Regions from separate parts of the Leptospira licerasiae serovar Varillal str. VAR 010 genome, predicted to be linked through region 1. Evidence: riboswitches for the same ligand, from Rfam matches in the RefSeq annotation. Region 1 holds a riboswitch; each other region holds the start of a gene.
What was found. Region 1 has a riboswitch for cobalamin ahead of LEP1GSC185_RS13880 (TonB-dependent receptor). Riboswitches for the same ligand answer to the same signal wherever they lie in the genome.
Positions count from the first base shown of each region.

Region 1 (10,337 bases):
GATCTAAGTTTTCAGTATCCCAGGAGGAAAGTTTAGAGACCGAAAATTTTTGGTTATCCATATTTCCCAAGACGCGAACCATCTCAGGACTTCCATCCCCATCCACATCAGCCGGGACAGCAAAAGACATTTCTACTCCGTTCGTACAAATATCCTGGTAATTCTGGATCCCGATTTGGCAAAGAGAAGGAGCACTGTATTTACTTGCAACAATACAGCCCCAATCCGCAGTACAAGCACAGAATGCCGCAGTAGTCTCGCAAGCGGACTTTACACTCGGGTCAAAAGCTCTATAAGAATTTTGGAATGTCTTTCCGGATGAACTTACATACTGGGCCTGATTAGATCGGCCCGAATAGGAAAATACGATCGGTTTATAGTTCTTACGATGAAAGGAAGAAAGAAAAATCTCACCGTCTACTGTATCATAATCGAATTCATAAAGTTCGCTTAAGTTCTCGGAACCGGAAGTATCCTTCGCATAAACTTCAATTTTCTCTAATATTTTCGTATGAGATAAAGGTTTGGTCAGAGAGAAAACTTTTTCCCCGAATCTCTCGGAGCGATCCTCATAAAAGAAGAGTATTCGCGCATTTCCTCTCGCGTACAATACCTCTTTCGGCAAAACATCGGCCGATTGTAAATTCTCCGCATCGTATCGAATATCATAACCGTTCCCGAATCTATCCCTAACCTTATCCAAGTAAAAAGCGATAGGCACTCCATCTGAATCCAATCTGGAATTGGAACCTCCGGAGAAATTTTTGCCGTATTCGTAAATGATCCCGCTTTTATCTCTGACCTTCCAAACGGAACCATCGAACTCCGCTTTAGAAAAACTTTCGTATTTGAATCTATAATTTCCACTCGTATCCGAGATCATCTCACCAAATTGAGAAGAAGTATAGCCGTCAGACGAAACAAAATGAACTCCCAAATTCGGATTTTTTGAGATCTGAGAAAATCCGCCCAAGGACCAACCCTTCCCCAAGATCCCAGAACTGGAGCCCGAATATTGAATATTGATCGAAGGAACAACATCTCCTGTTCCAGGCGGAACCTGGATAGAAAGCGAAAACCCAGGCTTACCATAGGAATTTACACTAACGTCCGGAAACGGAAGAGGTATTTCAGTCTCTAATCCTAAGATTGTAGAGAAAAAGGAATAGATCGGGCGTAAAGGATTCCAAGCTAAAAGTAGAATCGCACTACAAAATATAAGAATTACATAATATCTTCCGGTTCTAAACATTAGCTTGCCAATCCTTCTGTAAATTCCCGGAATTTTGTTCCGGTTAGGAATTAGCCGAGCTGTGAGCGGGTCACCTAAAGGCGATTTTTTATTTCTAAGAGCACTAAGATGTTTAAAATTTCCGATGTCAAACACAAATATCCCATTTTAGGATATTTAAGTCACAATCCCTACATTCTTTTTTCAAATATCCGGAATTGGAATTCACCGTTATCTCTTATTTCTGAATCTGGAATCTGAATTCCGAGGGGATCTGTCTATTTTACGTAAAATTAAAAGATCACTAAAGGAACATACAATATTTAAAATATACTAAATTGGGATATTTTATAAGAATTCAAAATAATTTTCTTTCTTTTTACTCGAAGAAGTCACATCCCATCCAAATAAGGAAGATACGAATTTTTCTTTGGCCCTCTTCCTCCGAAATACGTTTTTATGTCAAAAAATTTTGCCTTCATTTTCTACGGGATCCTACTCTTTCCTTTTCATCTTTTTGCTTCCGAAATATTATTCAAGAATGGAGACGCTTTCATTGCTGGCGAAATTTCGGAAGAGCCGGAGTATATTCTCCTTTCTTGGAAAGAAAAAAAGTATAAGATCCCAAGGTCGGAACTCCAACGTATAGATCCCAGGAAGAAGGGACCGGATTCATCTTATCGTTATTCTGAATTCAAGCTAACGGACGGAACCCAACTCAAAGGGATCTTGATCGAAAAGAAAGAGAATAAGCTCGTCTTAAAAACCGAACTTGGCTTTGCTGAATTGGACAAAAGCAAAATTCTCTCTCAAAATTTTGAAGAACTCAGCTCCGAACCGCCAATTCTTCCAGAACAATATCTATTAGAAACTTCTAAACAAAGAGAATGGAGATTAGGGATTTTCGGATCAGGATATTATTCCTGGGGCGCTTGGGACCAAGCATTTCCGATTACTTATGGAGGAGGTGCGTTTTTAGAAAGGGATACAAACTCCAAGTTTTGGTTCTACGGAATTTCTTCCGAAGTTTCTTTTGGAAAGGGAAAGAACGGAAACTTGGATGTATGGAGCCAATCCGCCTATATAGGAAAATATTATGGATATTCTTCTCCCTATTGGTTATTAGGCGCCGGTTTCAGTAATCTTATCCGAAGTGGTGACGAAAAGAACTCTGCCGTTAATCCTGATTTGATTTTTGAATTCGGGTGGAATTGGCAAACAGAATCCAGGTCTTCCATCCGGATAGGAATTCGTTCTCAATGTAGCATAGAAGAAGGTTCCAATTTTTGCAGATCCGGCCTGCGATTTTCATGGGGGTTTGCAATATGAAAAGAATACTTTTCGTTTTTATATTTTTCTATTTATTCTTTCAGCTTTGTTTCTGCGCGGCTTCCGGTCTTTCTGAAATTTTGGGAGAAGAATCAGCCAGAGCGGAATTTGCATTTGTAGCCAAACTAGGTCCCAACTCTGCAGTTCTCTCTTGGAATTGCTCGAAAACCGCAAAAGGTATAATGTATACGAGTGATGGGATGTTTCCGAGCGCAAACTCTTCTAAAACTCATTTTTCGGAATGGAAAAACTTAAACGCAAATACTTCCTACAGAGCAATCTTAACCTGTGGATCTCAAAAGATAGAAGAAGGAAGCATCTTAGAATTTACCACTTGGATCTCGAACGATCCACCCAAAACCAGAGGGATTTGGATCTTAGGAGGGATCGGGAACGACGGCCTTCCGGTCAAAGAGGTAGATCTATTCGATCCTGTAACTGACATTTGGTATTCTTCTGTTACGAATATCCCAAGCCCGAGGATATTCGCTTCGATTATTCATCATAAAAATAAAATATATGTGATCGGTGGAATGGAAAATATTTCCGGAATTTATGTTTCTTCCTCCAAAGTAGAAGTGTACGATCCTTACGCGGACCTATGGGAGACCAAAACTTCTTTGCCGTCCGGCTCGATCGGAGCAGTGGCAGGTTCCATAGGAGACGAGATCTATATTCTTTCCGGTTCGAACTCCAGCGATATGACAAACGGACCAGTATTTAACACAATTCTAAAGTTCTATCCGGAACTCGGAACAAACGGCCAATGGATCTCTTTTTCTTCCGCCTCTACGATCTTTAGCAGAGTGGACATGTCAGGCTGTTCAATCAACGGAGTTATTTTTTATACAGGAGGTAGGACATACAATAGCGGAAGTGCAAACTCAAGCACGGATGGATTTGCTGCTTCTGCAAATACTACTACTTCTTTTAGCGAACCTAGTTTAGGAGAATCCAAACACGGAGCTGGAGGAGTTTGTATTTTACCTTCTTCGTCGGATCCTTTTCCGGCAGACGGAGTTTACTTCGCGGTGGTAGGAGGTTCTACAGGTTCCGGAAATGTGTTCCAACCAGCTACTTCGATTGTTCCTACGAATAGAACCGAGTTTTATCAATTGGGTGCATCGTCTTTTTCTTTGGGTCCGAGCTTACCGGCTTCTTTATATTTTCCTGCAGTCCAAATCTCTTACGAGACCAGAAAGATTTTTTCTTTTGGTGGAGCCTCCTCCATTAATATTCCGGAAAGTACGGTGTATTCATTGGATTCAGGAAGTCCGCTAGGTTCTGCATGGACGACTCATTCATTGTCTATACCAAGAAGGAGATACTCTCATAAAGCGATTCGGATCGACAGATGAGATCAATTTTTCGAAAATCCGCAATTTTTGGAATATCGACTCTCTCTATTCTGATCGTCTTTCCATTATTCCTACTTTCGGAAGAAGTTCGTTTAGAGGATAAATGGATGCAAGAAGGAAACATTCTATTAGGGTCCGAACAATTTGAAGAAGCGGAATTATTAGCAAATTCCATTTTAGAATCCGATCCTTCTAACTCCAAGGCGGAATTTATGTTAACCCAATCTTGGATCGGACTTGGCAGAGAAGAAAGGAAAAGAGGGAATTTTTCAAAAGCAAAGGAATACTTACAAAAAGCCTATGAGAAATGGCCTTTAAATGAAAGTATCCGCAAGGAACTTGCAGAATTAGAAAAACCTATACTTTCCTACAAAAGGTCATCCTCGCAATTTAGGAACAATTCCATAACAACTAACGCATCCTACAAAGGTATCGAGGACTTAACTCTTAGCATGAATCTTCTTCGCATAGAAATTGAAAAACTAAAAATCGAGCTGGAAACGGAAAGAAAAGAGCGCTCGAAAGAGAATTTAAATGAGAATAACTTTTACTGGGTCTATTTATTTTTAGGAGTACAAATTGCTGTCTTATTCCGGATCTTCAGAAAAATTAGATAAGTATAAGATTTTTTCTATAATCTTTAAGAACTCAAAAACGAATATAATAGTTTCAACCCCGAAAAAATCTAAGCGCTAAACGGAACTCCTCTCTCCGCTGCAATATCTCTGGCAGTTTTTCCATCTTCCGTTTTTAGATCAGGATCCGCTCCCTTCTTTATTAATAAGGAAACAATCTGTTCATTTCCATGCCTCGAAGCTGCGATATGAAGCGGAGAAAATCCTCCCTCTTGCGTAAAATTAGGGTCTGCGCCGTTCTCTAACAGCAAGGCAACAGCGTCGGCTCTCCAAGAAGCAACAGCGGAATGTAATGCAGTATTACCGATAGATAATTTACTTTTGGATTTAGCGTGTATGTCCGCTCCTTTATCCAACAAATATTGGATGATGGAAAGTCTTCCGAAATGGGAGGCCAAATGTAACGGAGTCCAACCGTCGGGACTATAGGAATGAACGATATTTGGATTAGAATCTACGAGTTCTTTGACACGTGCCTCATCTCCCAAAGCGGCCGCTTCAAATAAATTGAGCGGAATTCCTAAGGCAATATAAGAATTTACTATATCTTCTTTGCCATAGTAGAGAGCGAATAATACGGGAGTGATCCCTTCCGGGTTTTGTTTGGAGGCTAGACCCGGATTTTCCCTCAATGAATAGATAACTTGGGCTTTATGACCTGTAGCGATCATTTGGAACATATCGGAATTCAAGGAAAGGCCTCCGAAAAACAACGAAGGATCATCCATTCTTTCATGGCTTTGTCAATCCGGTTTCGACTCGATGCCAAAGAATTCTATTGGAATTATTCTTTGAGCTGTATCAGGTCGAAAGGTTGGAGATCCACAGAAACAGGAGTGGGGGTCAAGAGCCGATTGTCCCTGGTATCGAACATGCTTACTCCGGGTTGAGTGAACTCCGTATTGGAAACATACAATATTTCGTCATCCGCAAGCAAGATCGTTGTCAGGCTCGCGTCATAAGAAGAAGGGATAAAAAGTAAACTTGCCAGTTTCTGACCTGTGCTTGGATTAAATACTTGTAATGTTTTATTAAAGGAAGCATCGAGAACGCTCGCGTAACCTAGTTGTTCGTCTTTGATCTGCACTCCAAGAATATCCCCACCGGCGGCGGTTTCCGGAAACAAAAAGCCGGAGCGAAAAGTCCGGGAAGAAAGCCTAAATGCGATTACTCCACCGTCGATCTGGCTTAAAAAACCCATTCTATTTGCTGCTGCGAAAACCAAGTGCGTCTCTCCGAAAAGTTCCAACATCTGAGGTTTGCCTACCGGATTCGGGACGGGAAACGTATAAGTAGAAATAATAGAATCGGTTACAGTATCTATTTCCAGTAAAAGAGATCCCCAAGGCCCGGGAGGAAAATATCCGCTCGGATCATTTCGATCCAATCTTTGTAATACTACAAAAAGACTGGTTCCGACGATCTGCATTCCTGACATTTCAGGAAGATTATCGGGGATAGCGCTCGGTTCGGAGTATCCTCCCAGATCGATCTGTCCGAGATTAGCCCCGGTTAAAGGATGAATAATCGTTAATATTCTAGATCCATAAAGCGATACATAGGCCTTATTTTGACCTACGATCGCAATGTCCGTAGGATTGGTTCCGGAGCCCATCGACCATTCCGAAATAGTTTGGAACCCGAAATCCGGATCTAAAACTTGGACGCTGTCCCTATTTAAACGATTTAGAATATATACTTTACCGTTCCCGAATCTTGCAACCGCATCCGAATGGATAGGCGTCAACCCAGGATAAGAGAGTAAAAGTTCCGGATTTAATACCTTAAACCTTCCTCCGCTCGCGAAATCGGTGGTAACAACTCCGATGTTATTCGGAAGATTCGGAGTTAAAAATAAAGTATATAAAGGCGGCCTTTCTATATCTCCGCAGAAAGAAAAAAAGATAATTAAGCAGGGAAGAACGATACGTGATATAGATCTCATCTTAAAACCTACCGCTCAATGTGATAAACCAATTTCTTCCCGGCAGAGGATATCCTACAATATCCTCCACTCTTTTATCTCCCATATTCCTAAGATCTATGCTTAGGAGCAGTTCTTTAGGAGTCTTTTCCCCTTTTTTGGTAGGATCTTCTTCTTCCGGAGAAGTATATAGTACTAGAGTAAGGTATGCGTTCCAGATCTGACGGGCCGGTTGGTAATTTACATACTCGTTGGTCCTATCCTTAAAAACGGCTCCTACATATACACCTTCAAACCCAAGTTCCCATGTTTTTCCTCTATACGCAATCGTCCCAGAGATCTCATGTTTAGGTCGGAGAGGAAGATATTTACCGTTCAGATAAGGTGCAGGAGAAGTATTAATCGCTTCTTGGTACGTATATTCCAATAGAAACTTCCAACCTTTATATTCGGTCTTATGAGAAACCTCGGCTCCGTCGATCCGCGCGGAGTCCACATTTTCAGGTCTCAAGGTGAACTGAGAATTCGGAATGAATAAGATCATGTCCTTGATCCTCTTTCTAAAATAAGAAACCGTAATATTGGATTTGAGTTCTCCGTTTTTGTACCTTCCGGTTATCCCCGCGTCCCCGTTCTCGCTTCTCTCCGGTTTAAGAGAATCGTTAGCGATGATTGTACCAACTTCTCCGAATAGTTCCAAAAAACTCGGAATTCGATATTGTCTTGCGATATTGGATTTGAATTCCAAAGAATAATTTTCCTTTTCCCAAAACCTCCAGAGAAGCCCCGCCTTAGGATTCGAAAACTCGGTTGTCTTTACCGCGGAAGCAAACGGATCCTGTTTTCTATACCATGGTTCGTCCGATTGGAATTTATCCCTATAAGAATCCCAAGAAACCCCAGGAGTCAAAACTAACTTTCCATCCAAAAACCGGAACTCGTCCTCTACTTGAAATGTAGTATATGTCCTTGTTTTTCCAGGCTCATATTTTAGATCTATATTTTGAGGAGTACTTCTGGATCTTTCGAAAGTTTCCCTTTCTATCCCTGCATGAAATTTTAAAATTTGATAATATTCTAATAAATAAAGAGTAGGAGTAACCTGGAACCCCGACTGACCCATATAAGCACTAGAGTTAGGAGTTCCTTTGGAAAATTCAGATTTAGGATCGAATAGATCGTCGTTCGTAAACGAAGTGAAGGTCCGAGTTTCCAATCTCAACAAACCGTCGAACAAACCTTTAGTATCCGTTCCGAGTGAAGAAGTATTTCTAAGATATCTGCGATGAACTTGCTGGGTCTGGTTACTTGCAGGTCCTGGAATTCCATGAAACCTGTAATTCAAATCGTTCCAAAATTTGATCTTGGTCGCTCCGATATCTCCGCTTAGACCGATCATCCCGGAAGTTCTCTCGTATTCCGCGTTCCTTCTTCTGTCTATCGTATCATCAAAAGGATTTACGAGTACAGTCCCGTGATTATTAAGAAAAGAAAAGTTTTGGTCCGATTTTTCCCCAAGTAAGAATACACTTGCTCCAATCCCGCCGTAAGTCCCCGTATGCGTTATGCTACCCTTTCCAGTATTAAAACTTCCCGCTCCTATATTCACTCGAGTTTTAGGAGGCCCCGATCCTGTCCTTGTAACCAAATTCACACTTCCACCGATCGCTGATCCGGAAAATCCGACAGGAGCTCCACTTCGATATACTTCTATACTTTGCAAATTATCGAAAGGAAGATCTGCAAGGTTTACTTCTCCCCCTTGTGCATTATTAAAAGGGACACCGTCTATAAAGATCCTAGTTTGATTCGGATTTGTCCCTCTAAGAGAAAGAGTGGAATAAGAACCAAGACCTCCGTATCTTCTGATCCTGACTCCGACTTCTCTTTCCAAAACATCCGGAAGATTCGTATAACGTGCATTGTATTGATCCAAATCGATGGAAGTCTGAAAACCTGTCGGATTTTTTCTGAAATTTTCCGGCTGAGAATTAGAACTAGTCTTTCCGACCACTTTTACTGTGGAGCTTTCCGACTTCTGAGTCTCTTGGGAAAAAATTTGGACTGAAAATAAGAAGAGCCCTAGATGAAGAATTTTGCCGAATCGTTTGGGTCTTTTGTACATTGAGGCCTTAACTCCCGAAAGCCAGAGAATTGAAAGCAGCTCCGATAGGTTTTCTGACTTACGCGAAGGTTCGGACCCTTCCCGTCTTTCGACAGTGGTTTTGTCCGACCGTTTAGGCGATTACAGCTGCGGGTACAGCTCCGGATTTTCACCGGATTCCCTTTTCGGATCTACTTGCAAGACCAGGTTCCCAACCCGATCAGGCGGAGCAATCTGAAAAAGGTTTGGCCGCCTCTTGCTAACGCAAGACCGGGCTGCTCCGGGCTAGTCCCTCCGGGACGCTTCGCGCCCTACGCATCCCTGGCGGGTCTCGTAAATTATAACTCTGTGTGCTCCCTAAGCTCTGTGCGAAACTTGTTTGTGCATTTTTGGTATCACAAAGAACGCTGAGATCACGGAGGGATTTATCGATGTAGCAGGCTGATTTTTCAAATTCAGAAAGAAATATTTTCTTGATGTAAGATAAAAACCGGAAAGGATTCACGAATTCGTAGCCCAAAAGGATTTTCTTGCGGGGCTACTTACATAACAGGGAGCACCGAACTCGAATGAAACGAATTCCATCCTTAAGATTTCTTTTATTAGGGATCTTTCTTTTAACTACCTCATCCTTGTCCGCAGCCGGAACATATTCCGAGGGCTGGACGGTTGCAAAATTGATCCAATTCGAAAGCAGAGGGATCGTTTTCGAATCCTATGAAGGTCTTTTAGAAGTTTATACTATAAACGATTCAGAAGCTTGCGACGAAATGAAGGACGAATGTTTTGTTCCGGCAAAACAAAAAATCGAATTCAGCGTACGTCCCGAGAACGCTGACGTGGTTAACTTCTTAAGCAAAAATTTAAATCAGGAAATTTTAGTCCAATATAGGATCCACAGATTCGAACCTATTGCATTGTCTTCCGATTACGAAATAGTAGGAGCTCAACTCCAAGAAAGATCACTTCCAAAAGGTTTGCCTGATAAGATCGTAAGTAAAACTAAAACAGGAGGAAAACGAAATTTTTCCGTTACCGGTCGTATTCTAAGTTTAGAATATAAAGGAACTATGATTGGAACCTGGGAAGGTTTATACCTGGATGAGACCAGAAATAAAGTGCATCCATTCTCTATCACCGACGAAGAGATCGCGACTTTTGCCACCAACGCCCTTAAGTTCGGACTTAGATATTTCTTAGGAGTTTCCGTAGCATACGTAACAGGATGGAGAGATTCTCATTACGATATTTATGAGATCAACTTCAAAGCTCCAGCAGGAGCTCTGGAACCCGCAGGCAAAACCCAGTAATCAACATTAAGGTTTTATTAAGTAAAAAAGCCGATGCAGGAGTTCCTGAGTCGGCTTTTTTATTTTTGGATGTGACCCCTATGTGGGAATTCCCACATTGTTGGGGGAAACGGCCCCACCCTTGTTTTGGGTGGTGGAGGCGGGTTCGTGGGAGAAGCTGTTTTCCCTATATCAGAAAATCGTAAAATTTACAATTAAAAATAAGGGCCAAATTTGTAGGAATTCCTACATGGCTGCCCTCATCTTTTTATGGATAAAAACTTCCATCTAATTGGATTTTCGGTCCTTTGCCTGGAAAATCGGATTTAGTCAAAGACTGGATCAGTTCCGTAGTTTTTGCCTCCGGATCGGGAGCAGGAATACCGTTTTGACTTAACTGCAATGGATGGATCTTACCCTTTATAAAATTCCCTTGTTTGTCTAAGTCTGCTTCCAAGACCAAAGAA
Region 1 is NZ_AHOO02000011.1:296,661-306,997, forward strand. It holds gene LEP1GSC185_RS13850 (RHS repeat-associated core domain-containing protein) at 1-1,252, opposite strand, end outside; gene LEP1GSC185_RS13855 (LA_3334 family protein) at 1,691-2,560, shown strand; gene LEP1GSC185_RS13860 (Kelch repeat-containing protein) at 2,557-3,918, shown strand; gene LEP1GSC185_RS13865 (tetratricopeptide repeat protein) at 3,915-4,535, shown strand; gene LEP1GSC185_RS13870 (ankyrin repeat domain-containing protein) at 4,604-5,281, opposite strand; gene LEP1GSC185_RS13875 (YncE family protein) at 5,338-6,498, opposite strand; gene LEP1GSC185_RS13880 (TonB-dependent receptor) at 6,500-8,602, opposite strand; cobalamin riboswitch at 8,629-8,816, opposite strand; gene lsa26 (surface adhesion protein Lsa26) at 9,151-9,891, shown strand; gene LEP1GSC185_RS13895 (CapA family protein) at 10,139-10,337, opposite strand, start outside.

Region 2 (10,337 bases), on a different contig from region 1:
TCGGGATCGTAGACGAAGAATCCGGTTTGATGTATTTTGTGAATGCGGAACATCCTCAAGTGGTGATGTACCGGGATGGAAGAGCGGACTTCTTATCCGAAAACGGAATGTTGAGAAAAGTAGGAGTAGAAGACCCAGAAGAAGTTTTCGTAGTCCAAACCCTCCAGCTCAAACCTAACGATGTCATCCTAATAGGTTCCGACGGAAGAGACGACGTTCAATTAGGGATCAACGAAGACGGAAACCAGATCATCAACGAGGATGAAAGAGCATTCTTAAGAGATGTAGAGGAAGCAAAGGCCGAACTATTACAAATAGAAGCGCTAATCCATGAGAGAGGAGATATCATAGACGACTTGAGCCTTGTAAGAATTTCTTATAAGGAAGAAATGACATCTGTCGCGGATATTTTGGACGATCCTTTCCATAACCAACAAATTCCGGATGCGATCTCCGAAAAGGCGAATCGCAGAAAAGCCCTCAGAAACGCGATAGAAGAGAAAGATTATATTTACGTCGGATCGGAAGGCCAGAAATATCTGGAAAAATATCCGGACGACAGCGCAGTCTATCTCTGGGTTTCTTACGCTCTTGCGAGACTTGGAAATTACGATAAGGCGATCGATTTCGGAGAAGTTCTTTTAATGCGAGATCCTACACATTCCAAGAACCTGGAACATCTAAGTAAACTACATTATAAAAATGGAAACAAAGTAAGAGCGGAGGCCTTATTAGCCGCATCTAAATCCAAATTGGACTGAGGATCCTTTAAGCTTCTTTCAACATACCTTTCAGGATTGTGGTAACTTCCAATCGGCAGCTTCCACATCCTGTTCCTGCTCCGGTCCTTCTGCCAATAGCCTCGAGGGTCTTTTCTCCATCCCGGATTGCCTCTCTAATATTGCCTTCTCCCACTCCATTACAGGAACAGACTACCTTTCCTTGGAGTGGTTTCATCATCTCTCCGTCGTTCAGTAGATGTTTCCTTCGATCTCCCAATTCTATTCCGGAAGAAACCCAATCTTTCATCCTACTAAATGAAGACTTGTCTCCGATGAGTATTGCAGCGACCAATCTGTCATTTCGGATAATACATTTTTTATAAAAACGTTTTTTACGATCTAAGAATATGATCTCTTCGAATTCTTCCCGTTTATCCTTTGGGATCTCCATCGGAACATCCGGAAGACGAATGGTTGCCAATTCCAAGCCTGGGATCTTTAAGATATGTGCGTGCAAGGAACCGATATATTCGTTCAATGCGTAGCCGAATAAATGTTGAGCCGCGATCTTTGCTTGGTCGTCCACGGCGGAAATATTTCCATAAGTCCCGGTTTTATGCTCCGCAATCTCGCCGATGCAATAAACATCCGGATCGCTTGATCTTAAAAATGAATCCACTACTACTCCGTTATTACAATCCAATCCGCCCTTTACCGCAATCTCGAAATTCGGCTTGGTACCGATCGCAAATATAATTCCGTCCGGTTCTATAAAATTCCCATTTGTGAGTTGGACTTTAGAAACTCTTTCCGTTCCTTCTATTTTAGAGATCTCGCATTCATATATTATTTCAATTCCCCTAGCTTGAATTTCTTCCTTTAAGATATCGGCTCCGATCGAATCCAATTTCTGGGACATCAAACGATCGGACCTAACTAGGACAGTTACTTGTACACCCACACCTTTCAAAGCGGCGGCAAGTTCTAAGCCCAAAAGCCCACCTCCTACGACCAATGCATGGGACTTCGGGACAAAAAATCCTTTGATCCGATCCGCGTCAGCCTTACTTCTTAAACTAAATACTCCTTGCATTTCGGACGGGATCTTATTAGGCCAGACCGGCGAACTACCCATTGCAAGGACTAGTTTATTATAAGAATATAATGTTCCTTCCGTATCACGGACTTTCTTCCCTTCCGTATAGATCATCTGAACCGATTTATTCGGAAATAGGTCCAAATTCCAGGACTTGACTTCTTCCGGATCGGCAGGCATCAAATCGTCAAATTCCTTTTCCCCTCCGATATAATCAGGAAGCAACACACGATTGTAGAACGGATCCTCCTCCCTACACATTACGGTGATATCGTCTCCGGGAGCAAGGTTACGATATTGTTTTAAGAATGCATAAGCAGCAGTACCACCGCCTACAATGAGTATTTTCTCTTTAGGTTTTTTATAAGGAGTGATACGGACCGCTGAAATTTTAAAACCAGGCTGTTTTGAATACGGATCGGAAGCGGAACTCGTAAGATTATTGGATCTGAAGATGTCGGTTCCGTTCTTTCTTCCCCAATGCATCGGTAAAAACACGACGCCTCGTTTGATCGATTCGGTCAGAAGCGCTTTTGCACGAACAGATCCTCTCTTACTCGAAATGGTTACCACCATTCCGTCTTTAATATCGTATTTATAAGCATCGTCCGGATGAATCTCTAAAAACGGTTCTGGCCTATGTTCTCTTAATTTTTTAACCTTACCGGTACGAGTCATCGTATGCCATTGGTCCCTAATCCTGCCCGTGGTAAGCACCAAAGGAAAATCCTCGTCCGGTTTCTCCGAATCGTCCTCAGATCTGACGGAGTGGATCATTGCCCTTTCGTTCTTTCTATAAAATTTTCCATCTACGAATAATCTTATATTATCGGAATGTCCTTTTCGAGGATAAGGCCATCTTACTGTCCTATGTTTACGAATTTCTTCATAATCTAAACCTAATATATCGATCTTAGTCCCTTCGGTTAACCTGCAATGCTCCAGAAAGATCTCTTCTTCGTCCGAATATTGAAAAGAAGGACCGAATCCCATTCGTTTTGCAAAATCTTGAATGATCCAAGAATCGGCTTTGGCCTCTCCAGGAGGTTCTAAAATTTTAGGAAGGACCGAAATACTCCTGTCGGAGCTTGTCATTGTACCTTTCTTCTCCGCCCATCCCGCAGCAGGCAAAACAAGATCCGCAAATGGAATCACACTTGAGTCCGCAGAAATATCCTGAACAACAACAAACTCAGCCAAACGAAGACCCGATTCCGCTGCCCTCACATCAGGAAGACTTACTGCAGGATTTGTGCAAATGATCCAAATAGCTTTCATTCTTCCGGAAGCAAGCTTCTCAAAAATTTCAGTCGCACTATAACCTGGAGTTCCCGAGATTGAATCTACTCCCCAAAATTTTGCGACTTCCTTTCTATGTTCCGGATTTTCCATATCTCTATGAGCGGGGAGAAGATTACATAGACCGCCGACTTCTCTCCCTCCCATTGCATTGGATTGTCCCGTTAATGAAAATGGACCAGAGCCAGGTTTACCGATATGTCCGGTGAGTAGGGAGAGATTGATCAAAGCTAAATTTTTATTTACTCCGACCACACTTTGGTTCAGTCCCATTGCCCATAGACTGATAAAACCTTTCGCTTTCGAAATATACTCGGCGGTCTTATAAATGAGTTCAGGCGAAACTCCGCAGATCTCCGCAGCTTTCGAAATAGAAATATCAAAAACTTTCGCTTTTAAATCCTCAAAACCCTCGGTGTGATCCTGGATAAACTTAGGGTCTATCCAATCCTTCTCTATTAGAATTCTCGCAATTGCGTGAAACAAATAAATATCAGTACCAGGATCTATCTGCAAATGGATATCCGCATGTTCGCAGGATTCAGTTCTTCGAGGATCTACTACGATCAATTTAATATTAGGATTTTCTTTCTTTCTGGCTTCGATTCTTCTGAATACGATCGGATGACACCAGGCTGGATTTGCACCAGCTACTAAAAAACAATCCGCAACATCAAGATCCTCATAACCGACCGGAACGGCATCTTCTCCAAATGCCATCTTATATCCAGTAACGGCCGAACTCATACAAAGCCTGGAGTTAGTATCTATATTATTTGTTCCTAAAAATCCCTTAGTTAATTTATTTATAATATAATATTCTTCCGTTAAAAGTTGTCCCGAAACATAAAAGCCCACCGAGTCAGGGCCGAAATCGCGGATAAAACTTTTGAATTTTTCCGCAGCTAAGTCGAGAGCCTTATCCCAACTCGTTCTTTTCAAAGGAGCAAAACGATCCGTCCTCATCATCGGGAACAAAAGTCTGTCCGACCTGTCCATAACGGAATAATGCAAATTCATCCCCTTCGAACACAGGATCCCTCTGTTTGTAGGATGATCCGGATCCCCGCTAACGGAAATATCCAGGGGTCCGGTTTTCTCCACTTTTAGGCCGCAGCCCACCCCGCAGTAAGGACAAGTGGTCTGAAAAGTTTCAGCGGTTTGCATATCTATATTCATGCAATTATCACGCCAAATGCCTGATTATTTGGAAAACGAAGCGAATCTAGGCTTATGGAATCAGTTTTCAAGGAGAGATAATTACCTCATCCTCAGTTCCGAGGCAGTTTGTGTAGAATTTCTGCAATGTAGTATCTTCTACAAAACTGTTAAGACCAAGAACTCTTGGACCTTTCAGCCAAGAAGCGAGGAATATACACTGGAATAAGGATTCAGACTGATTAGAAACGAATTGCCTTTCTTTTTTAGATCTGGCATTTATCCTGCATATAAAGAAATGGTATCTGTTGGATACTAACGAGTCCCAAGGCTCGAACCCTAAAAATGAAAGAGAAGAACGAGCATGAAATTTTGTTTTTTTTCTATTCCCAAGCCGATTTTTTAGAGGAAGTCTGGGCGGAATACAAAAGATCCCCCGCAAAACTTTCCTGCCTAAATCTTGTGAATTGGATCTTTGCAGCTTTTCCCATTTACGAAGATATTTCGAAACTTCTCCCTTCAGTGATCTCAAAAACAAAACTAGCTTCCGAGAACGGGACCGATCCTGATTTTTCTTATGAATTGAAAAAGGTGGATATAAACGTAAAAACTCCGAGCGAACTCGTATCGATCTATAAAAGAGTCTCCGAAAGCAAACAGACGGATAAGAAGAAGTCCATTCAAAACAGTAAATATTTCTGGAATCTTCAAAAAGAAATCCAAGAAGGAAGAAAAGGACCCTTGTTAGTGTCATTGGAAGAAACCGCCAAAAGTATAATTCGCTTCAATAACGAACTCGAACTGGAATTGATCGAACATTACGGATTCAATTTCCGTAAAAAACTGAACATAGACATTGTCTCCTGATAAGCAAATATTGTGCCATTTTTAAAATATTTATTAAAATAACAAAACTGCTATCGGATTCGTTTCCTTTTCAAAGCTGTAGAAGTTACTACAAAAAGAATTTCCCTAGAAAATGTATATAAAATCTACACTACGCACATATTCGTAGCGTACAAAAAAGAATACATTCGAATCAAGTTCAAACAAATCAACCTCTCACGTCAAAAAATTCAATATCTCCATATTTTTCATACATTGGCATAATAATTGCTATAGACTTTAGAAAGATACTTTTACTGTGGGTCGCTCCTGGATGAACACTATCCTGAAACCAAAACTTAATTTTATACTTCTCTTAATAACTATCGTTATTAGTATAACTGCCTATTCGGAAGAGGAGCCGAATAAAAATACGAAAGAGACAACACAGAACTCCGCGCCCCTTCCTTTGGATACAAATAAGCCTGAAGTTGCCGATCCTAAAAGTAAGAAGCAAGAACCTAAATATAATTCTCCATGGAAGGGCAATATTCCGGTGGATCATCTTAGAACTCTTTTAGTCACCCCGGAGCAAATGAAGGATACCCAGAAATCGGATCTGTTTTGGCTGGATAATTTGAAATTGGGAGTTTCTATCCGCCCTAGATTCGAAGCGAGAGAAAATCCTGACTTCAACAAAAAGACAGACGACTACAGTTCCTTTGTAGGACAGAACACTCAACTTTGGTTTTTATTCGATCCCTCTCCCTATTATGCGATTAAAGTTACCATGCAAGATAGTAGACTTTGGGGAGGAAGCCAAACTCCTCAGAATGCCGGAAACTGGACTTATGGACTCAGCACCGGTGCCGGGACCACTTTAAGCCCGACTACTTCTAATAATACAAATATAAGGAACAACACGGACATTCGAGAAGCTTATATAGTATTCAAAAAAACTGATAAACTTCCCGTTTCTGTTCTTGCGGGCAGACAGGTATTCGCTTTCGGAGATCTTAAAATTGTTGGCCCTTTGAATTGGCTTCACACAGGCTTTGCGTTCGACGGAGTTAGGTTTGTACACGATTCTCAATGGTTTAGATCACACGTATTCGGAACCATCTTATCTAACCAATACGATGCACCCTACGGTTTGACTACGAGCAACGGAAGATCCAAAGGTTCTATTGATCAAGCTTACTTTTTCGGTGCTTACAATACGATCAAGTTCGGAGAAGAAGCTCATCTGGATCTATATGTGTTCGAAGTTTCCAAAAAATGGATCCCAAACTCTAATCCCACCGATTTCGAAAATCGTTTGAAACAAAGAGACGATCTATTGACCACAGGTTTTAGATTTACGAATAGGACGAATAATAACCTCTTACCTGCCGGAAAGATCTGGGACTGGACCATAGAATCCGCATGGCAGTCGGGAATGACCGGGGACAGAGTTAAAGCCGATTGGGATATTCTGGACCAAAGAGCAGCTAACGGTAAAAATATATATACTGAGAAGGTACAGTACGACACAAGACTTCTCTCTTTAGAAACCGGGATCAAGGTTAACGATTGGATCCGTTTAGGTTTAGGTTATACTTATGCATCTGGAGATCCTAATAGATCCGATTCAAAAGTAGGCACCTGGCAAAGTTTATTTCCACAAATCGCAGGCTCTTTTCCGAATTGGAATACTATGAACGGTCAATCTTTAATGGCCGGTTTTGAGAATATAAAGTCTTATTCCATCAGAGCAAATCTCAAAACTGAGTATGGAATGTTCGTATTTGCGATTTACGATACCCAGAAAGCAAATCTACAAGATGCTTGGTATAAGGTCTCCGGGGTTCCGAATACCGGAGCAAGCACGGAAAATTATTCCAACGATAAGTTCTCTTATGAGAATTCCAGATTAGGAAGAAGATTATTTTATCAGTATGATTTTACTTGGATCTATAATTATACCGAATCAGTTTCTATCTGGATGGGAATATCTCTGGTGAAAGCTAAAGAGGCAATTGGCAACGAAAGAACAAACCCGTTTGCCTCTAATCCTGAGAACAGGTATACGTTTGACGATACTTCTAAGTTCTTTTATCTCATGGTCTCCGCCTCTCTATAAGGCAATCCTTTCTAGAAGGGAGGCCTATAGTAACGGCCTCTCCTTTCTTTTTTAAAGAGCTTAACTTATTAGTAATGACTAGGATGTATTAGACAATAATTCAATACCCAATCGAGCTCAAAATGGTTCTATAATTTATTAACAATAGTTAAGACGAAAAACTTCCTTTTTGCTGAGCACAGTTTTCGCCGGGACCTTCCTTTCTTTTAACATGGAAGTATAACGGTCTCAATTTTTTCCAAACTTGGGATCTTCTTCCTTAGATTTTCCAGGAAAGGTATATTCTGCATTAAGGACCTTGGATCTCCCGTATTCAGTATCATAGGAGGGAAAAGGCAAGATTTGTTTTTGGACCAAAGCGTTTAAGATTTTGGAACAAGTTCTCGTATTCTTTATTTAAAAAGTCTCTAATTAGATTGAATAGTTTCCCAAAAAGGGAAATCTTGCCCGCATTGAAGAGAATTTATAAACATGTCATTCAGCAGATACAAAGGTAAAAAAGTATTTATAACGGGCGGTTCAGCAGGTATAGGAAAAGGGATCGCTATCGAATTGGCTAAGGCGGGAGCAAGTGTTATCGTTTCAGCCAGAGGAAAATCAAACTTAGAAAAAACTGTCCAAGAACTAAGGGCTGTAGGAACTCCAACCGCAATCTTCGGATTCGCAGTTTTAGACGTTTCGGACAAGAAAGCTTTGGAAAAAGAAGCTAAAAAGGTAATCCAAACTTTAGGGGGATTGGATCTTTTGATTTGTAGCAGCGGCTTCGCAAAAGCGGGTGAAGCTTCCGATCTAGACGAGGAAATTTACAGAAACCTAATGGATGTGAACTATTTCGGTCATGTAAACAGTGCACTCGCCTTTAACGATCATTTTGCAAAACAAAAAAGCGGAGAGATCGTATTTTTAGCCTCTACTTTGGCGTTCTTTTCTATCTACGGATATGGAGCTTATTCGGCCAGCAAATTTGCGATTGTCGGTTTTGCGCAAGGTTTTCGCCAAGAGATGATGCTTCATGGAGTAAAAGTGAAATTATTCCTTCCTCCCACAACGGACACTCCAGGTTTAGAAAAAGAAAACACCGACAAACCCGAATTGAGCAAAGAAATTGAAATGGGTTCTGCTTTAAATAAAGTGCATGCGATTGATTCAGTAGCGAAAGCGATATTAAAATGGATACCGAATAAAAAGTTCATCGGATACACAGGCTGGGATTCTTGGCTCCAATATTTTCTATTTAGACATTTTCCGGAATTTAGCATCAAACTTACCGATTCCGAATTAAAAGCGGCTCAATCCAGACTGGATAAGAAAAAACGACTCCAATAGAAGACACCTCTTTGAACTAGCCTGAATCTAAAGCTCCAAAGGTAGAGGCATAGTATAGAATTTTACTCGATAGAAAATAAAATACTATACAAAATCACTCACCTAAATAGATCCTGAAATCTCAGTCTATTTTTGTAGGAACATAGATGTCTTCATCTATGGGAAGACGGTGCAAATCCGTCACGGTACCCGCCGCTGTAAGAGGGACAAAAGGCACAAGATGTCACTGGGTGTAAAACCTGGGAAGACGTGCTGAGTAGGACGATCTCGAGTCAGAAAACGACCTTACAAAAATCCTGAAGCTACGTGATCCAGTCTCGGATGTAAGACCGGCCGTAACTAAATTAAAATTTTTTTACACATTCGATGCTTTGGCTCAATCTTTTGTGCCTTAGTATCGCATATATCTTGTTAGGTGAAGATCTCTTAGGAGGGATTTTTATGCGCTCGATTTCCGTTTCGAAGGATTTTTCCGGAGCCGGATCACGGCTTAGAGCTTTCGCTCTAGTTTTGGCAGGGTTTCTCGCTTTTTCTACGATCTATGTGGTCGGTTTGGAACCCATGGTGTATTTACATGATACTTTTCACGATATTAGGCATTCTACGGGATTTCCATGCCATTAAGATCCGGATTTTCTGATCTTTTACGAACGGGAATATTCTCCGGTCTGGCATCAGGTCTTGTTTTGGGAATTCTGGTTTGTGTTTGGAATCTTCCTCTCATCTCTGAAGCTGAGAAGTTTGAATCCAAATCTATATCAGATAATTTGAATACAGTCCATGGACATTCTCACTCTCATGGCCATGGAGACGTCAATTCTCAGTCAGAAGAGAAATCCGCTTCTTTTGAAAAAGTCGAGAAAGATAATTTTTGGCAAAAAAGAAATTTAGGAACATTCGCAGGTTCAGTTCTATTAGGCATTTCTTTCGGTATTTTAATTTCCCTCTGGATGGTAATCTTTCCTCCGGATGGTTTTTTTGAGAATCCTTCCCTTTCTAAAGCAATCGCACTAAGTATTTCATTTACAATAGGAGGATTTTTAATATTCTTCGGAATTCCATTTTTGGGCCTTCCTCCAGAATTACCGGGCAGGACTTCGGGCGTATACGACTATCCGGAAAGACAGGCATGGTGGTATCTTTGCGTTGGATCCAGTATTGTCGGCCTTTCGGTATCTCGATTCCTTCTAACATATTTAAATATCCATAATATTTTAAAATGGATATTGGCCGCAGTGACCGTTCTATTTTTTGTCGGAATTCCCTTTTATATTGGTGTACCTGAGATCTCGGAGGATTTTGCCGCTCCAAAAGAATTGAGGCTGCAATTCGAATATGTAACTTTCCTCACCAATCTGATCTTCTGGTTTCTATTATCTTCTCTATTTTTTCTATTCTTGAAACCGAAGAGGGCATTGGAATTCGAATGAAACCGAAAATTGCGGTTCTGGTATTAGGCCATGGCAGTAGGGAAGAAAATTCCAATTTGGAATTCGTTTCCTTGGTAGAAGCATACTCTATCTCCCGCCCTGATCTGAAAATTTCATATGCTTATGTGGAACTTGCAAAACCGGATCTGGAAACCGCTCTTAGAGACCTCAGTAAAGAATATTTAAATATTATAATATTTCCACTATTTTTGTATTCTTCCGGCCATATCAAAAACGATATCCCGATCGTTCTAGATAGAGTTAAATCGGAGTTCCCAGGCCATTCCTTTAAAATTGCGAACAGTTTAGGTATTCATTCTAAAATGATATCATTACTTAGAAAACGTACGGAAGAATTT
Region 2 is NZ_AHOO02000012.1:137,599-147,935, forward strand. It holds gene LEP1GSC185_RS15510 (SpoIIE family protein phosphatase) at 1-761, shown strand, start outside; gene LEP1GSC185_RS15515 (nitrate reductase) at 769-4,284, opposite strand; gene LEP1GSC185_RS15525 (hypothetical protein) at 4,621-5,142, shown strand; gene LEP1GSC185_RS15530 (alginate export family protein) at 5,435-7,222, shown strand; gene LEP1GSC185_RS15535 (SDR family NAD(P)-dependent oxidoreductase) at 7,688-8,548, shown strand; cobalamin riboswitch at 8,668-8,851, shown strand; gene LEP1GSC185_RS15540 (CbtB domain-containing protein) at 8,990-9,172, shown strand; gene LEP1GSC185_RS15545 (CbtA family protein) at 9,163-9,978, shown strand; gene LEP1GSC185_RS15550 (CbiX/SirB N-terminal domain-containing protein) at 9,975-10,337, shown strand, end outside.
Region 2: another riboswitch for cobalamin. It lies ahead of LEP1GSC185_RS15540 (CbtB domain-containing protein); the one in region 1 lies ahead of LEP1GSC185_RS13880 (TonB-dependent receptor).

Region 3 (10,337 bases), on a different contig from region 1:
TTTTAGCTTCCGTAAAATAGAATCTTTGGATCTGTAGATCCTTTTTCAAACCTAGGCGATCCAAAGTAAGACGAATATATTCCACCTTTTGGTCTTGGCTGGCAGAATCAAATACGGAAAATCTATCTCCGTTTGCGATCACTCCTAAAACTTTATCCGAAACATCGGATTTGGTTCCCGCATCATACAAGAATTGAGCTGCCGCATCGGAATGAACTGCAAATGGGGATGATTCCCAGGGAGATTCCTTTAAAACCAAAAACAGTTTATAAATTTGAGAATAACGAACTCTTAATGCAGCGAGAAGTTTTTCCTTATCCAATCCAGGATTCCATTTTACGTTCGAGATCTGGTTCGCAGGTAAAGTGCAGATACAAGTAGAACCGGTAAACTTTCTTCCGGAAGCTGTAGTAACCGTAACCCCTGTCGAATCCTGATCTACGGAAAGAACAGGATCAGAAAAAACAAACTCAGTATTTTCGATATTCATCACCAAAGTTTTCGCTATACTTTCCATTCCACCTTCTACCCTGCTATTCCTTTGAGGAAATTGTGCAAGATCGCCCAAAACTTTTTCGGCGGATAAAACTCGGATACTATCTCCATAGTGAAGTGAAAGTTTATGACCGAGCAAGGTCAGATCTTCTGGACTGACTCCTTGATATATTAAATAATTATAAAAGCTAATACGATCTAACGCCTGCTGCTGAGAGGTATCTAATTTAGAATTTTGTGATACAAGCTTATTAAGGATCTCTTGGGACTTTGGGGAAAGTTCCCAAGTACCCGCTTTTTTATAAGTCCCTAAGAACAGATCCGGGACCAAAGGAGAAGATTGCAATTTTAAACCGAGTTCCCTAACTAAGCTGCGAACTGTTTTATCTTCCGAAGATACCCATTCTGCTCCTATATCGACAATGTGACCGGAAGGATCTTGTATAGATCTTACTCTTCCACCCACTCTGTCTGTGGCTTCAATCAGAGTAACCTTACTTCCGGTTTTTCCTAATATGTATGCTGAATAAAGTCCTGAAAGTCCTCCGCCGAGTACGATCACTTTTTTTCCGGTGTTCGTATTCTGAGCGGATAAATTTCCCTTACGACTTCCTAATAAAGCTGCGGCACTTAAAATTCCGGCTTTCAGAAAAGTAGATCGGGTAATTTTCATCGGATTCCTCTTGGAAGTTTTATTAGAACTCTCTCTTTTATTTTCGGTCTATGAAAGATCTTTCCCGATTTTTTTGCGGAATAGAATGTCTCATCGAGCTGAAATTATGTACCGAATCCTTCCTAATCGTTCGTATGTCTAAAATATCGCCGATTTATTCGTATATTGCAAGGAATAGATAGCTTTCTTACTTTCATACTTTTTCCCTTGCCAGAGGAAGTGCTAAACCAAAACCTGGAATTACGCTTTCAGGGAGGAAGTCGGGTGAAAATCCCGCGCTGACCCGCAACTGTGATGTCCGTCTATACGGAATAAGCCAGATCTTCCCCGCGATACTTAGACCTCGAGGTTGGGGGGTATCGTAAATCTCGCTCTTTAGCGCATCAGCGCTTTCTGCGATGGGGCCCCGAAAGTTAAAATGTCGGGGCTCTCGAACGGAAAAAAGAAACCACCGCAAATACAAAATCGTTCAGATCTTTATAAGATCAATGGTCGACTAACGTTATTTTGCTTATATTTTCTTTTTCCGCGATATCCGGCAGAACCAGGAGAGAAAAATGAGAAAATTCAGAAAACAAGCAGCTTCGCTGTTAACCCTCACTTCACTATTCGTATTCGCTAACTGTTTCGAATTAGGAGAGTCAAAAAAATCAGACGATCCGAGCACACTTGCGTTGGTGGCATTAGCTGGATTAAATCCGATTGCGGGTAATTATAATTACTACAATGGAACTTCTGATTATGCTGGAGGGACCTATACCGCTCCAGGAAATGAAATTGTAGGGACATACAATATTTCTCTTTCTTTAGTCGCACAAACCATGTTCGACGAAACATATGGAAACAGTTACCTATATGGAGAGATCCAAGAAATCGATACGACTAAAAAAGTCATTTATGTTCGCTTCCGATCCGATTCTTCTTTTTCTCAAGGAAATTACGGTTGGTACAGATGGACTGTTAAAGACGGTAAAACTTATGTTTGTCCGGACCTTTCCGACGTATCCACTCAAACAACTTTAGCGTCTGCGAAGGACGATGATTTGGATTATTATTCCGACCCAAGCAATATTAATGCAGGTTGCGGTTTAAATAGCGGTTTCGATCCGGCTCCTTGGAGCAGGCTTGAACTGAACTAAAATCGAACGAGAGAAACAGGTAGAACAAGATATTCATATGAAAATATTTCAAATTTCCGTAATATTGACCTGTTTCTTTTTTGGACTCGTCAATTGTGAGGATTCCAAGAGTTCATCCTCCGCAGAGTCTCTCCTCGCCTTAGGATTAGGAGGATCTGCTCTCTTAAGCTCCTGCGATTTGAGAAATCCTGAAACAGGCAGAGGAATTTTTGTAGCGGATGAAATCGTTTCGGCACCAACTAGCAACGGGATCGGATTCAAAGATTCGAATTGTCTGGTAGATGGAATTCGAGGTCAGGGTAAATTTAACGGTTCTTTAGACGTTTATAGTTTGGAAGATTCCGGAAGTGGATCAGCGATCATACTTCGATGGGCTGGTGTAAAGGTACTTCCTACAAGCGGTATTGACTTTATAGTTTATGAAAACCCTTTCTTTGTGGGAGTTCAAAACGGTACTAATTCCTTCGACAACGTTTTTATGGAACCTCTAATAGTAGAAGTAGGTAACGATCTGACCAATTGGTGCGGTTGGGACCCTGAATATACAAATTCCGATCCGAACACATTCGTAGGAAATCCGATTTACTGGGCTAGATTCGCAGGCATCACCCCTTTCGCTTATAATCAGGATACAAATCCTATGACCGTTTCGGAAGTATTTGATACGGATATCGTTAACGGTAGAGGGGGAGGAGACGGTTTCGATTTAGCCGATTCTAATTTTGGAAATTCAGGTTCCGGTTGCGATGGAACTTTAAAAAGCGAAATCCAAACGAATGGATTCACTTATATCAAAATATCGGCTGCTAAAACGATTTTAACCTCTCTGCCTATCGATTCAGCTCATGCAAATCCCGATATTGACGGAGTTATCGCAAAATCTGTTACTCCTTAACCTAAAGCCAGCCGAATAAGGATCTTCCGATCTTTTTTCGGTTTAATAATTTAAAATTTTTACAAGTGAAAACAATATGATCCGCCCAAAAGATGTACACCAATTGAACTTAGATAAATGTTTACGCAATAAAATAGATACCAAGACGAAACCATTAGGTGCCTTGGGAAAATTAGAGGATCTTGCCTACCGGATCGGCACGATCCAGAACACAGTAGATCCAATATTATCCAATCCTCATTTGCTTGTATTTGCCGGAGACCATGGACTGGCAGACTCCGGAGTTTCAGCGTTTCCGAAAGAAGTGACTTACCAAATGGTATTAAACTTTTTGAATGGAGGAGCGGCGATCAATGTATTCTGCAAACAACACGGCATCAAATTGCTAGTCGTAGATGCAGGAGTTTCCGGAAACTTTCAACAATCTCATCCTGATTTTATTCCTGCAAAGATCGCAGCCGGAACAAGGAACATTCTGAACGAACCGGCAATGACAAGGGAAGAATGTGAAGAAGCAATCCGTATCGGTGGAGAGATCGCAACTACCAAAGTACCAAAAGATTGTAATGTGATCGGCTTCGGAGAAATGGGGATCGGAAATACTTCCAGCGCTGCCCTACTCGCCTCCGTATTTTTAGATCGTTCTGCAGAAGATCTTACCGGAAGAGGAACAGGTATAGACGACGAATCCTTGGAACGTAAGAAAAAGATATTAGCGGACTGCAGGGCAAAACACCATGCCAACCCCAAAGATCCGATCGAAGTTCTTTCTAAGTTCGGAGGTTTCGAGATCGCAATGATCTGCGGAGCAATGCTTTCTTCTTATAAAGAAAATCGTTTACTCTTAGTGGACGGTTTTATCGCAAGTTCCGCATTCTTGACCGCTTCCAGAATAGAACCAAAAATCGTTCGTAATGCGGTATTCGCTCATAGATCTTCCGAGCAGGGTCATAGGCTGATCCTAGAGTTTTTCGATGCGGATCCAATCTTGGACTTAGGGCTTCGTTTGGGAGAAGGGACCGGATGCGCATTGGCATACCCCATCTTAGAATCCGCATTAGCATTCTTGAGAGAAATGGCCAGCTTCGAATCTGCCGGAGTTTCCGAAAAAAAAGACTAAGTGAGGATCAAATTCTCGCTGCCCGAATCGGAGGAATGAATAAGTTCGTCTTTGCATGTTTGGATTTATCCGCAAAGAACTGATTATTTTTCTTTCCTCCGTACGTTATAATACTCGTATCATCGTTCCATCTTGGGTCGAACATTCCGACGAATATCTCAATTCTTCTTCCAGATATTTTCCTTTAGTAGGATGGATTGTTGGAATTGCAACATGGTTCGTTCTATGGGTTTCCGATCTTTCATTGACCTGGGAGATCAGTATCGTTTTGGCAATGGCCGTTTCGGTCTTGATGACCGGAGCTTTTCACGAAGACGGATTTACGGATGTATGCGACGGATTCGGCGGAGGTTGGACCAAGGAAAAGATCCTGGAGATCATGAAGGACAGTAGGATTGGTGCCTTCGGGACCATCGGGATCATGTTAGTCCTTCTTCTTAAATTCGTATGTTATAAATCTTTGGAAGAATTTTCCATCGAAGTCTTGTTCATTACGATAGTTTCCTCTCATTCTTCTAGTAGATTTTGGGCGCTGCTTACGGCAAAAACACTTTCCTACGTAAGAGAAGACCAACTCTCCAAAGCTAAACCGATCATTCAAACTTTAAAAACTTCTAATGTAATTATCGCAGGGATCTGGGGATTAGCTCCTTGGTTTGCATTTTTGCACAACGAATATCTTCCTTCGGATCGAGTTTTCGGATTTTTGTTGTACCCTTTCCTTTTGCAGACTTTTGGTTATTTATATCTCAGAAGTTTTTATAAAAAATGGTTAGGTGGGTATACTGGAGATTGTTTGGGCGCAGTCCAACAAGTCACCGAATTATTGTATCTGATCGGGATTGTTGCCGCATGGAAATCTTTTTAGTCAGACATACGACTCCCGAAGTGGAGCCTGGGACATGTTACGGTAAATCGGATCTAGGACTCCCTTCTAGTTTTGAAAAAGAAGCAGAGAATGTTCTGAAACTTCTTCCCGAAAATATACATTCTATTCGTACAAGTCCTTTATTCAGATGTTATAGCCTCGCAGAAAATATCAGCAAACATCTAGAATCGAAATCGATTACTCCCGCTTGGAAGGTGGACTCGAACATCCAAGAATTGGATTTCGGAGATTGGGAAGGGCGTTTGTGGGAAGACCTACCTAGATCGGAAACGGACTATTGGATGGAAGATTATGTGAATAGAAGACCGCCAGGCGGAGAAACCTATTCCGAATTGAAAACCAGGCTCTTAAAATCATGGGAAGAAAGTCTGCAAGAAGCAAGAGTTTGGGAAAATCTAAAGAAAGAAGACGGAGAAACCTCGGAATACAAAACGATCTGGGTAAGCCATGGAGGACCGATCCGATGTTTGTCCTCTATCGTACTGGGTTTTCCTTTAGAGAATTCGTTTCGATTGGTTCTGGAATATGGATCCGTTTCCTGTTTCAAGGTCCGTTTCGGAGAAATACAATCTTATCCCCAGTTCGTATATTGGAATAAGAAGTAAATTTACCTAACAAATACGACATAAACAGAAAGATCAGATCACTAAGGTGTTTTTAGTTTTATCCGATAAGGAATATAGTATTTGAATCCCTCATGCTCTCTTTCCGAACGTTCAGATCACAATCTATTCTTTATTATAGAAAGCTAAAGTGTATTCTTCTTTTATCTTTGCTTCTTGCTCCTTCTTTTATTGTTTCAGATACATCTGCTGGGCTTGCAGTACCAGCACAACCGGAAAGCGCCAAACTATTTATCTTAGATGCGAGCGGTTCAATGAACGAATATCTTGGGATTTACCAAAAAGTACATCTGGCCAAGAAGTATGTTCGTCACTATGTGGATAAACTTTCCGAAGAAACTGACGTAGGTTTTATCGCTTACGGAAATCGTCTCCCAGGTTGCCAATCTTCCAGACTTTACCAACCCTTAGAAAAAGGAAATCGCCTCGGATTCCAAAACAAACTTTTCGGACTCACTCCTTCGGGTGCAACTCCGCTCGCTGAATCCATTCGGATCGCAGGAGAATATATTATCCGACGGAAATCTCCGACTGACCTTATACTAGTAACTGACGGAATCGAAAGCTGTTATGGAAATCCGGAAAAAGAACTTCAGGTACTTCAACAAAAAGGTATTAATTTTAAACTGCATATCTTTGGTTTAGGTTTGAAACCGGAAGAAAAAAGGATCATGCAGTCTTTGGCCAAAACGGGAAACGGAAAATATTATAATGTAGAAGAAGACAGCGACTTTTTTCTCGCGATGGAAGATCTTTTAAAACGAGAACCTCTTCCTAAAAAAACGGAAGTGGAACCTGAAAGACGTAAACCAAAGATCAGAATTGTAGGGATCGAAAAAAATCAAAACGATTCGGAAGAAAATTTTTACAAAGTAAAATTCGCTTTTGAAAACTCAGATTCTGACAACCAATGTGTGATCTTAAATTTAAAAAGAAGAAGTTCCCTTCCTTCTAAGATAACGAACTGGAATCCTCAAAGAGCTGCTGAACCTGAGAGAGTTGAACGAACGGAGCAAATCTGTTTCCAAACTAGAAAAGGAGAAGGAGAATTTCAAATCTATGCACCGGCACATCTTCCCTTAAACTTAGAATTGGAACTTTGGGACACAAAAGGTATCCCAAGTTCCGTCGACAAAAGTGGAGAAAGAAATCTAACCGAATAAGATCTTAGAAGGATCTTAAAAAATCCAAGTTTTGGTGATTCGGATACGTTACTCTATATTCCAACTTGATCTCTTTTTTGCCGGAAGGAGGTATCTCCAAACTCCATTCTAAAATTCCGGAGTTAGTACGATACTCTTTAGAACCAGGAGTACTTGTTTCTTGGTTCACCTCTACTTTTACACCTGCAGATTCCGAGATAGGGATTTGTTCTCTTACGATTACGGTTTTCGTTTCTTTGCCGAAATTTTCCAAACTTAGATAAACTTTCTTTTCCATTACTTTCTGCGTGGAGATGAGACCTTCTTTAGTTTGATTCCAATCTTTTCTATAAGAAAGTCGTAAACTACCTTCCGTACCTAAAGAAACGGAAAGGTTTTCTTTAGGAGAAACATAAGATACTTTTGTTCTTCCTACGAGACCTGAACTTCTGAATAAGGAAACTTCTCCGGGAAGGATCGGAAATTCTCCTAAGTTTTGGAATTCAGCCTCCAATAAAGGAAACGGTTTATACCTAGGGGAAGCCACAGTTTTTACCTGGATCGGTGCGCTAAAGGATAACATCTCGAATTTTCTGGATTCTTTTTGAGAAGCCAGTGTAATCGTCTTAGGAAGTCTAAATAAGAATCCGCTTCCTCTTTCGCTGGAACGAGAAGGCTCTTCCGTCGCAGGAATGTTCGATTCTTCGTTAGGCATCTGAGCAGCGCCAACTGCCTGAGTCTGATTAGTAAGAATTTCCTGTTTGGAATCGACTTCCACATCAAATAATCTTAATGGACGAAGTCTATCTCTTCTAAGAGATAGATCTGGCCTAGTAGTAGAAAGCAAAAGTTGTACACCTTTCCAATCTTCCCCTGATTCTTGTCGGATCTCTACGATATATTCCAACTTCGCTTTGGCCAAAGAATCATCCGCAGTCAAAATATAAGCAGGCCTCCAATCCGCATTCGGGACCAAATAGCTTAAACGGAGTTCTATACTTTTGGCCTCGGAACTTGTATTTACGATCTGAACCCAAGTAGTGCGTGTACTTTTTTCTGCTTGCGACAGTAAGAGTGAAAGTTGGGCCCGAGATTCCTCCAACTCGGTTTGGACCTTACGTTTGGATTTTTCCAACTTCTCCCAGGAAGCAAAAATGGAAATAGCTTCATCTCTGGTTTTTTTGAGATACGTTCCCCAATTTTTTCCATCTCCTTCTATCCTTCCATAGAGAAGATTTCGGCCCACAACATCCGAAACTTTTTTACGCATCTCGGATAATAGATCCTTTTCGGATTTTAGATCATTCTCCTTCGCCAAAAGACTTTCCAGGTCCTTCTCCAGTTGTTGTACTTTTTTCTGGAGAAGAGCAACCTCCGGATTGGAAGCCGCAGTACCTTCTTCTTTCCAAGTCCTAGAACCAGTTACCTCGACTTGAGGAGAAGTTACCGCTGCAGTTAAAGTCTCTTCTAAAAGAGATACAGGCAAATAAGAGATTTCGATCTTATTTGCTCCGGGTTCCAATTGAACTTTTCCGGATCTAAGGATTTGAGCAGTGCCTTGGTGAACAGTCACCTCCTTGATCGGTAGGCTGAATTCTTTTCCGAAAACCGGTAAAGAAACCAAAACGAAAAGGATAAAAAACCTAACGAAAGACAAATACATTATATTTTTATAATTTTTCATAATAAGCCTCAATAAGAATCCGAACCCGGAGTTTCTCTTAAAATATTGTCCGCTGGATAGGAGACTGTGTATTCAAATTGAACGGTTTTGCGGGAGTTTGCACCGATTTCTAACTCGTATGTCAGAATTCCATCGTCCGTTTTGGACTTGGGACTATCAGTACCGGGCGACCATTCCACTTTCACACTATCGTCGTTCGTATAAGGAATACGATCGATCAAACGGACAGGTACCGCCCTTCGTTTATTGTTTTTAATGGAGACGGTAACTCTATATCGGATATTCTTTTTGCGAGAGATGATCCCCGACTTATCGTCCAGTTTTTCCTGCTTTCTTTCCACCTTGATATCTCTATCAGGTCCAAGTTCCATTTTGATCTCTTGTCCCGGTTTTAAAGTAGAGACAGTGGTTGTTCCGAGAAGATTTTCGCCGGAATAAATTTCGAGAGGTCCCGCAAGCAAAGGTTCTCTTTCCGTATTGGAAGAAACCACATTTAGAAAGACTCCATCGTTAGTGAGCGGAGAAGTCTCATAGCCGGGACGAACTGTGATATTTCTTTTGCGAAGAAAGACTCTATTCAAAGTGCGATCGGAAGGAATTCTTTCGCGTGACTGAGCGATATATCTGAAATCAAATCCTTCGGAAGAAATTCCCGGGGCGATCAGTTGATTGGAATACTTTTTATCAGAACTTAATTGAGAAGACCTATTCAAAAGATTTTGTACTTCATTTTCGAGTTCTTTTAATTCTTTTCTGGAAGTTTCTCTTAAACCCGAAAATCTACGGAGTGCTTCTTTTCCGTATCGAATGGATTCCTCGTAAGATCCTTGGTCAAAGGAATATTTTTGGTTCGCAAGTTCTCCTTGCAGTCTGTTCATATTCTCTTCTACTCGAAGCGAATTGGATCTATCCTTATAATTTCCTTCGATCAACGCTCGAGACTGCATCAAAGGACTATCGTTCTTTTCCTGATAATACACATCGTCAATTCTCTGTTCTGCCTTACTTCTTTGAGAGACCTTGGGAGCAGGAGCCGCTTTTTTGGACTCTTTTTTACTCCGGAGTACGCTTCCAGCATTTGCAGAAGGTTTAGAAGGCGCGTCATACTCCTTATCCGCAGGAGAATAATCTTCGTCTCCGGAATACGTTGCAACTTCCTTGGAAGCGATCCTATATTCCCTATATTCGGGTAAATCTATATCTTGGTTCGGGTTTGCTGTGGAAAATTCTAATCGAACGTTCTTCCAATCTTCTCCCGTTTCATTTCGAACCAAAGCATGCCAACCTAACTCCGCTTCTTGTCCGTTAGAATTCAATTCCAAAGTATAACGAGGATACCAGTTCGCACCTCGGATCAGATATTTATACTCAAAAGGATAAACATTTGCAGAATCAGATTCCACATCTAATCGAATCTCTTTTCTACGAAGAGTATCCCCTTCTGCAAGATGAGCGATCTTAGTTGTGACTATATAAAATTCTTCTCGGATACGATCTAACTCTTCAAGCTTTGCTAATCTGAGTTTTGTATTATCTTCCGCAAGTTCTGCGTATGTTTTTCGGAAGGAGGAAAAATTCTCGGAATCTATCTTTTCCACTACTCCATCTTGTTCTCGGATCGCAGGTTTAATCGATTTGATAGAAGCTTCCCAATCCAAAAGATCTTGGACCTCTCTG
Region 3 is NZ_AHOO02000005.1:705,342-715,678, reverse strand. It holds gene LEP1GSC185_RS03760 (flavin monoamine oxidase family protein) at 1-1,168, opposite strand, end outside; adenosylcobalamin (AdoCbl) riboswitch at 1,407-1,533, shown strand; gene LEP1GSC185_RS03755 (LIC13354 family exoprotein) at 1,726-2,307, shown strand; gene LEP1GSC185_RS03750 (LIC_13355 family lipoprotein) at 2,345-3,202, shown strand; gene cobT (nicotinate-nucleotide--dimethylbenzimidazole phosphoribosyltransferase) at 3,279-4,322, shown strand; gene LEP1GSC185_RS03740 (adenosylcobinamide-GDP ribazoletransferase) at 4,378-5,190, shown strand; gene LEP1GSC185_RS03735 (histidine phosphatase family protein) at 5,175-5,816, shown strand; gene LEP1GSC185_RS03730 (vWA domain-containing protein) at 5,909-6,997, shown strand; gene LEP1GSC185_RS03725 (mucoidy inhibitor MuiA family protein) at 7,002-8,660, opposite strand; gene LEP1GSC185_RS03720 (mucoidy inhibitor MuiA family protein) at 8,669-10,337, opposite strand, start outside.
Region 3: another riboswitch for cobalamin. It lies ahead of LEP1GSC185_RS03755 (LIC13354 family exoprotein); the one in region 1 lies ahead of LEP1GSC185_RS13880 (TonB-dependent receptor).